2 regions of the Pragia fontium genome follow, and region 2 is predicted to be linked to the other one. Evidence: predicted binding sites of a transcription regulator. Region 2 holds the regulator's gene; the other holds the start of a gene.
The links. The regulator CRP, encoded in region 2, controls carbon source genes, mostly activating them, when cyclic AMP is high. The targets are predictions, from matches to a motif close to ATGTGANNNNNNTCACAT.
Positions count from the first base shown of each region.

Region 1: a site for CRP is predicted at 2,761-2,778, ahead of EL341_RS10155 (CidA/LrgA family protein). Genes of this name have one in related genera too.

Region 1 is NZ_LR134531.1:2,354,799-2,358,992, reverse strand. It holds gene EL341_RS10165 (NAD-dependent malic enzyme) at 1-1,272, opposite strand, end outside; gene EL341_RS10160 (CidB/LrgB family autolysis modulator) at 1,624-2,307, opposite strand; gene EL341_RS10155 (CidA/LrgA family protein) at 2,307-2,708, opposite strand; gene EL341_RS10150 (hypothetical protein) at 3,163-3,375, shown strand; gene EL341_RS10145 (APC family permease) at 3,365-4,194, shown strand, end outside.
Region 2 is NZ_LR134531.1:281,894-286,087, forward strand. It holds gene EL341_RS01090 (YccS/YhfK family putative transporter) at 1-1,331, opposite strand, end outside; gene crp (cAMP-activated global transcriptional regulator CRP) at 1,403-2,035, opposite strand; gene EL341_RS01100 (phosphoribulokinase) at 2,336-3,205, opposite strand; gene EL341_RS01105 (YheU family protein) at 3,297-3,548, opposite strand; gene EL341_RS01110 (hydrolase) at 3,545-4,194, opposite strand, start outside.

The sequences.
Region 1 (4,194 bases), 2.0 Mb from region 2:
TTCAACCCGCGAAGTAGGGTTAGACAGCGGCATGATAATTGGACGCGCGCAATGACGGTGCATTTCGCGGACGATTTCTTCGGTAAATAAACCGGACTGACCAGAAACGCCAATCATCACGGTTGGTTTAGCGTTGCGAACGACATCCAGCAGCGAGATAGCTTCATTTTCCGTATGCCAGTTGTTCAGAGACTCATGCTTTTGCACCAGCTTAGCCTGGAAATCGAGCAGCGTTGGCATTTGATCGGTTAACAGACCAAAGCGATCCACCATAAAGACGCGCTCTCTGGCTTCACTTTCGCTCAGGCCTTCGCTGATCATTTGGGCGATGATTTGTTCGGCAATACCGCAACCAGCAGAACCTGCACCGAGGAAAACCACGGTCTGATCTTTTAACTGGCTGTTAGCGGCACGGCTAGCGGCAATCAGGCTACCGAGCGTTACGGCGGCGGTGCCTTGAATATCATCGTTAAAGCAGCACAGCTCATTGCGATAGCGGTTGAGCAGTGGCGTCGCGGTTTTCTGGGCGAAGTCTTCAAACTGCAACAGCACATTTGGCCAACGACGTTTTACCGCATTGATAAAGGCTTCAACGAATTCAAAATATTCATCACCAGTGATACGCGGGTGACGCCAGCCCATATACAGCGGATCGTTCAGACATTGTTGGTTATTGGTACCTACATCCAGCACTACCGGTAGGGTGTAGGCTGGGCTGATGCCGCCACAGGCGCAGTACAGCGACAATTTTCCAATAGGAATACCCATACCACCGATACCTTGGTCGCCAAGACCAAGAATACGTTCGCCATCGGTGACCACAATCACTTTTACGTTTTGTTTGGTGGCGTTTTGCAGCATGTCATCAATATTGTCTTTATTTGGATAGGAGATGAACAGACCACGGTGGCGGCGATAGATATCGGAGAAGTGTTCGCAGGCTTCCCCAACGGTTGGGGTATAAATCACCGGCATCATTTCGCTCATGTGATTTTCAATCAGGCGGTAAAACAGGGTTTCGTTAGTGTCCTGAATATTACGCAGATAAATATGTTTATCGATATTGGTTTTAAACCCCTGAAACTGTCGATAGGCGCGTTCAGCTTGTTCTTCTATCGTCTCAATAGCTTCCGGTAACAGGCCTTGCAGGTTAAAGGCTGCACGTTCTTCTTCGGTGAAGGCGCTGCCTTTGTTCAGTAATGGGGTTTCAAGCAGGGCAGGACCCGCATAAGGAATATAAAGCGGACGTTTACTCTCGTGTTCCAGTTCCATGAAATTGGCTCTTTAGATCAGGTGTAATGGACAATTGGGGCATCCCGTAAATAGCTCGCCAATTCTAGGAAACTCAATACAAATGTACAGTCAATGTTATTAATATATGGCTATTTTGTTGAATATTGAGATCTAAGCGACATTATTATTGGCTGACGGCTACGGAACTTGGCTGTATAGCTTACCTGAAAAATTTCTTTTTGCTTGCTCTCTCCTGTAAGGAAATGCAAATAGTGACATAAACTGGATATTTCTGGGGGAATTTATTTTATCAAAGAAGGCGCGGGGCTATTCCGCGGTATTCTCCGCTGGTCAGGATTGGATTAATGCATGACCAGCGGATGATCTGCGCTAACTAAACATCTGTACCAGCACCGGAAAGACAAACGGCGCGGTCAGTGAAGTGATAATGCCACAAATGACCAACGCCAGTGAACTGTAAGCCCCTTCCTGATAATCTTCTTCGACACAGCGTGCGGTTCCTAGTGCGTGAGCGGTGGAACCGATAGATAAGCCTCTGGCGGCTGGAGTGGTGATTTTCAGCATATTCAGAATGGGATAGCCAAATACCGCACCAAACACCCCGACAAACATCACACAGATCGCGCTAATGGCCGGTACCCCGTGAATAGACTCCGCCGTCGCCATGGCAATCGGCGTGGTGACGGATTTCGGTAATATCGATGCTGCCAATTCCGGTGAGGCCCCCATCAACAGCGCCAGAGCGGTGCCGCTTATCATGGCTGCCAGACTACCAATAAAACAAATGGTAATAATGGATTTCCAGCGCGCTCGAATTTGGTGTAGTTGCTCATACAGCGGCAAGGCTAGTGCCACAACCGCGGGCTGTAGCAATGAGTTAAGCAGTTCACTGCCTTCAAAATAGCTGTCATAGCTGGTATGGGTCAGCAACAGCAGAGGAATAATGATAAACAGCGAGATCAACAGCGGATTCAGCAACGGCTTTTTAAATTTGATGGCCAGATGGCGTGCCGAATAGAACACGATCAGCGTTAGGGGAATGGCCCACCACATTATAAGGGCTCCTTATCACTGTCCGGTTTTAGTCTTTTAATACCGTGAATGTAATGGGATGAGTAGCCGACAATCAGCATCGTCACCAAACTACTCACCAAACAGGAGATCGCCAGCGGTCCAAACTGGTTAACCAGCGATTGGTAATATTTCATGATTCCTACGCTGATAGGAACAAACAGCAGCGCCATATGGCGAATAAATAGATAGCAGCCGGGTTTTATCCATGCAACGGGAAGCAACTGAGAACAGAGCAAAGCAAACAGAACCAACATACCGATGATGCTACCGGGAATTTTTAGCGGAAGAATGGCAGCAATGGCGTTACCCGCCAGTAGACAAAGGTAGATGAGAATAAAGGCTCGTAGGTATTGCCAACAAAGCCTCAAGAACGGCAGCATAAAATAGTCCTCTGCGCTGAAATTTAATTTATCATACAATTATTTTTTAGAATTGTGCTACTGATCACACAATAAAGGCAATGAAATATCGTTTCAAATCTTTTCTGTAGCCTGTGCAATCAATTAGCCTGTGAACCAGTTTAATACAGCTATAATAAGAGAATGTTTCAATATTTTTAATAATCCTTACTTATTGTTTAATAATAGCTTTTTAAATAATTTTTTAATAGATGAAAATTATTTTTTACACACGCTTGGCAAGGGGATACTTGTGGTGCAGAATGCATTCAAAGCTGAATAACCGACGTAATATGGCGTCGGTTATTTTTTTATATTCGGCCAGAGAAAAATGGTTATAAATCTGTCAGTTGCAGATTTATAGGGCTTATTCCGAGGTTAATAAATATTCACGTATACCGCTTAAAATCGGTAACCTATTGAATAAGGAATAAAAATGAAAGATTCCATCCTGAAACCACCTCTCTGCGTCGGTAATCAATACCGCCGCAGCGACTATGGCGCACCACAAGCCTTAAACTCTGCCAGTCGATGCTATATACCCCTTATTTCCAGCCGCTTATCGTGTTGTTCCCCTGCGGCCTCTCTACTTTATGTTGTATCGCGTCAACAAGTTGAGAGTACGGGGGAACACGGTCATGTCTATTAGTTCTTCTGCTGCATCCGTATCCAATCGCGTTCAACTTAAACGTTCACTGAAATTGTGGCAAATCGTGATTATTGGTCTGGCTTATTTAACGCCAATGACCGTATTTGACTCGTTTGTTATTGTTTCAGGTAAGACAGAAGGTCACGTACCCAGCGCCTATATTTTGGCTTTGGTGGCGGTACTGTTTACTGCCCTGAGCTATGGCAAACTGGTGCGCCAGTTTCCAGAGGCTGGCTCGGCTTATACCTATTCGCAAAAAGCGATAAATCCGTACGTCGGGTTTATGGTGGGCTGGCTATCTCTGATGGACTATATGTTTCTACCCATGATTAACACGCTACTGGCTAAAATTTACCTGTCGGCGCTGTTCCCTGACGTGGCGTCATGGATTTGGGTGGTGGCGTTTGTCTTTGTGATGACGGTGATTAACCTGCGGAGTGTCAACTGGGTTGCTAACCTGAATATGGTACTGGTATTTTTCCAGATCGCTATTTTGGTGGCTTTCGTTTACCTGGTCTGGCAAGGTTTACATTTAGGAGAGGCCGAGCGGCAGGTTGAGATGACTCGCCCGTTTTTCTCTAATGAAGCCCATTTGGTGCCAATCATTGCCGGTGCGACCGTGTTGTGTTTCTCGTTTCTTGGTTTTGATGCGGTAAGTACCCTGTCAGAGGAAACGGAAGATCCGAAGAAAGTGATTCCGCGAGCCATCTTTTTAACGGCGCTGTACGGCGGGATTATCTTTGTCGCGGTGTCGTATTTTATCCAACTCTACTTTCCGGATTTAACCATATTGAACGATCCGGATAATGCGACGCCAGA
Region 2 (4,194 bases):
AGCAACAGCATCAGCAATAACATGTAATTTTGCGGGTAATGCAAATGAAGAATGACTGCGCCCACGATAATGCCGAACATGGTTCCCAAGGCACGGTGCTGAATTCTGATGCGGGTTGCGTTATAACCATTCTGGCTGACTAACATGATTGTCAGAAGGATCCAATAAGGTTTGGGTAAGCTAAGTACGCTACCGATAGCGGTTCCTGCTGCTAACGTTAGCCCGAGGCGTGCAGCGTTTCGTAAAGCAATCGATTTGATTGAGCAGTAATTCTTTAATGCTCGCCAGAAAGGTAAACGGTTTTGGGCAGGCATTAAACTGCGGTTATATAGCGGTAGCTGGCTGCTCAGCAGATAGGCAATGCGACTAAAGTGATAATAACAGAAGGCGCCAACCGGATTATCAGGATGTTGGTTGGCAATTTTTTCCAGTGCGGATAACTCATGATCCATATTGAAGGGACTGGGGCGACGATGGTAAAGAATATCATCGGCTAAAATCCGTAAGCGATGACTGATAATTTTAGCATTATGGCGAATAACTGCTTCAGCATGGCTTTGTTCAACCAGTTTTTGCACCTCATCTGGTTGGTGCAGGCTGACCGTAATATGCTCCTGTAAATCCAGAGCGACCTGAAAAGCTCTCATCAAACGTTGATGGCGTGGGTGCTTCAGGTCGGTAATCATATATATTTGCTGATAGACCAGCGAGATACTGTCCATGGCCTGCTGTTGGCGTTGTAATAATGGTGGCAGAGCGGTTTCTGGGTCGGTGTGTTGAGTGAGGAGGCTATATTTTTCTTCAAAATAATCAGCTAATTGGCGATACAGTAAACTGAGTGACTCGCGCATTGGCTGCTCTTGCCAGAGCCTGAACCAGACATAGGTGAAAAGGCCGTACCAGATGGTGCCGATCATAAACAACATGGGGGCATACCAGATTGGTAGGACATCAACCATGCTGAGGGTAAATATCCCTGCCACCAGCGCAGCAGGCATTAAGCGCCCATGTAACGGGCTGATTTCTGCGGTCACGCCAAACAGCAGAGCCAGTATCAACATGCAAACGCCTAGCGGTATCGACCAGATAAGAAATTGTTGCAGTAAAAGGCTGCTGAGAACAAACAGTGCTCCGCCAATGGCCAGTCGTTTAAAGAAGCGTTTATGGGGGGTATCTAAGCCGCCGATATTACAGCAGGCCGGTACCAGAGAGAGTAGAAAACCGGTGCGTAAATCGTTTAATAGCCAGAAGAGGGCAATAGGTAGACAGAGAACCAGCGTTTGGCGCAGAGCGTAATTAATTTCTGGATGATAGATTACTCGTCGCCACATAGGTTTTCCGGGAAAGAAAAACGGGCATGCTGTCCATGAAGTCCAAGCATACCCGTCGATTTGTGTGTTACTTAACGAGTCCCGTAAACAACAATGGTTTTACCGTGTGCAGAGATCAGGTTTTGATCTTCTAACATTTTTAAGATACGGCCTACCGTTTCACGGGAACAACCAACAATTTGTCCAATTTCCTGACGGGTGATTTTAATTTGCATCCCATCCGGATGGGTCATCGCATCAGGCTGTTTGGCTAAATTCAACAGCGTTTGTGCAATACGACCCGTTACATCAAGGAAAGCCAAACTGCCCACTTTCTCTGACGTTACCTGTAAACGACTGGCCATTTGGGCTGACAAACGCATTAAAATATCTGGGTTAACTTGAATCAGTTGACGAAACTTCTTATAGGAAATTTCAGCAACTTCACATGCTGTTTTCGCCCTAACCCAAGCCGTACGCTCTTGACCTTCTTCAAAAAGGCCAAGCTCACCAATAAAGTCCCCTTGATTCAGATAAGAGAGAATCATCTCCTTACCTTCTTCATCCTTAATCAGAACGGCTACGGACCCTTTCACAATGTAATAAAGCGTTTCTGCTTTTTCACCTTGATGAATCAGTGTGCTCTTAGATGGATATTTATGAATATGACAATGAGATAAGAACCATTCGAGAGTAGGGTCTGTTTGCGGTTTGCCGAGAACCATTTGTTGTTATCCTCTTTGTAGTCACTGCCAAAAACAGCAAAGCGAGAAGCTTGCCGGAAACCTTACCCGCCCCGGAGCATATAATTTGCTTAGTGAGCGCTATTATAGCCGATGTAGAAAATAATATAGAGGTGTTTGTCTATTTGTCCTACATCTGGCTGAACACAACCTGTTTTACCTAATAGTACCTGACACTTATGGTTTTAACACAGGTTGAGCGAAGAGTCTCGTGTTGTCTTATTAAAATGAGGGTTAAGCTGCGTAATCACTGGTTGTTTGCTCATTTTACCCACGATATTTTTACTCTAATATCCGGCCTTCTAATAATTGCTGGATTAACGGAGTAATAATCAATTCCATGGCCAGCCCAAACTTGCCGCCGGGGATCACCAGCGTATTGGTTTGGGAGATAAATGAACCCTGCAACATCGCCAGCAAGTAAGGGAAATCGATACCGGTTAATCCCCTAAAATGGATCACCACCAAGCTTTCATCCATGGTTGGAATACTCTTAGCCGAAAAGGGATCGGATGTATCAACGGTGGGGACTCGCTGAAAGTTAATATGGGTGCGGGAAAATTGAGGGGTAATATAGTTGATGTAGTCATCCATTGAACGTACAACGGAGTCGAGAACGGCCTCACGGGAATGTTCCCGTTCACCGGTGTCGCGAATCAGTTTTTGTATCCATTCCAAATTGACGATAGGAACAACTCCAACCAGCAGATCAACGTGCTGTGCGACATTTTGCTTAGCGGTGACAATACCGCCATGCAGTCCTTCATAAAATAGCAGGTCGGTTTCTTCTGGCAGTGCCTGCCAAGGGGTAAAGCTGCCCGGTAATTGGTTATAGGGCATCGCTTCATCGTAGGTATGTAAATATTTTCGGGTATGGCCAGTACCGGTCTTACCATATTCGATAAAGCTGTTTTCCAATTGGGAAAAGTCGTTGGCTTCCGGGCCAAAATAGCTAATATGGCGTCCTTGCTCTCTGGCTTTGCGGATTTCTGCATCCATTTCCGGGCGGGTATATCGATGATAAGCATCGCCGTCGATGCGGGCGGCATTGAGCTGTAGCTGCTGGAAAATTTTCCGGAAAGCCAAACTGGTAGTGGTGGTACCGGCACCGCTAGAGCCGGTAACCGCAATAATCGGATGCTTTGCTGACATTGGCCTGATTCCTTATTTTCATTGTTATTTTTTAATGGTTATTGGGTAGAGCATAGTTCAGCGCCGGGAAGGTATTAGCAAAAATTTCGGGCTAATTAAAATCCGGATAAGGCTGTTCTTCAGCACCATCGCTGAACTGGTCTTTTAACATGATATTGATAGTTTCATGCAGTTCTGACCAGATCAATACTAACTTTCCGCTTTTTAGCTGACGTTTAATATCATCCACTTTTTGTTGTAAGGTCTTCTCCTGCTCCCCATAGTCGGTCCCTTCACGCAGAACAAATGATTCGATAATACTTTCTAAGGTTTCTGGCGGCAGTTCTTGCCACGGGATGATCATGCTGTTTTCTCCAGATAAGGGGTCAGCCATTCAGGGATGCGTTGTTCCAACCACATTTTTGGTTTTTTCCAGGTTCCACTGACGAATCCAACGTGTCCGCCATGTTCCGTTAGCTGGTATTCAATATTTTCCGGCAGCTGGCTGAGATCGGGGATCACCTCCGGCGCCATAAATGGGTCGTCTTTGGCGTGAATAATCAGCAGTGGGATTTGGATGGCAGGCAACATGGGTAAGGCACTGCACTGATGGTAATAGTCATCGGCATTTTTGAAGCCATGCAGTGGGGCGGTCAAGGTGTTATCAAATTCACGAATGGAATGGATATTTTTTAGTGAAAAATTGGGTAAGGGCATGATGTCAGGATAGCGATCCAACTTACGCTGAGTACTGTGTTTTAACTCATTGAGTAGATAACGGTTATAAACTCGGGACAGTCCCTGTTCCAAACGGTAGGAGCAAGGCCCGAGCATCAATGGGGCTGAGACAATCACCGCCGCTTGCAATAGCGTATTTTCTCCGGCTTCAGCCAGATAGCATCCCAGCATATTGCCGCCAAGCGAGTAACCTACTGCCGCGGTAGGGGCGGGACCTAAAGTTTGGTGCAGCCAGTTAAGGAAAAAGCGGCTATCGCCTGTTTCTCCTGAAT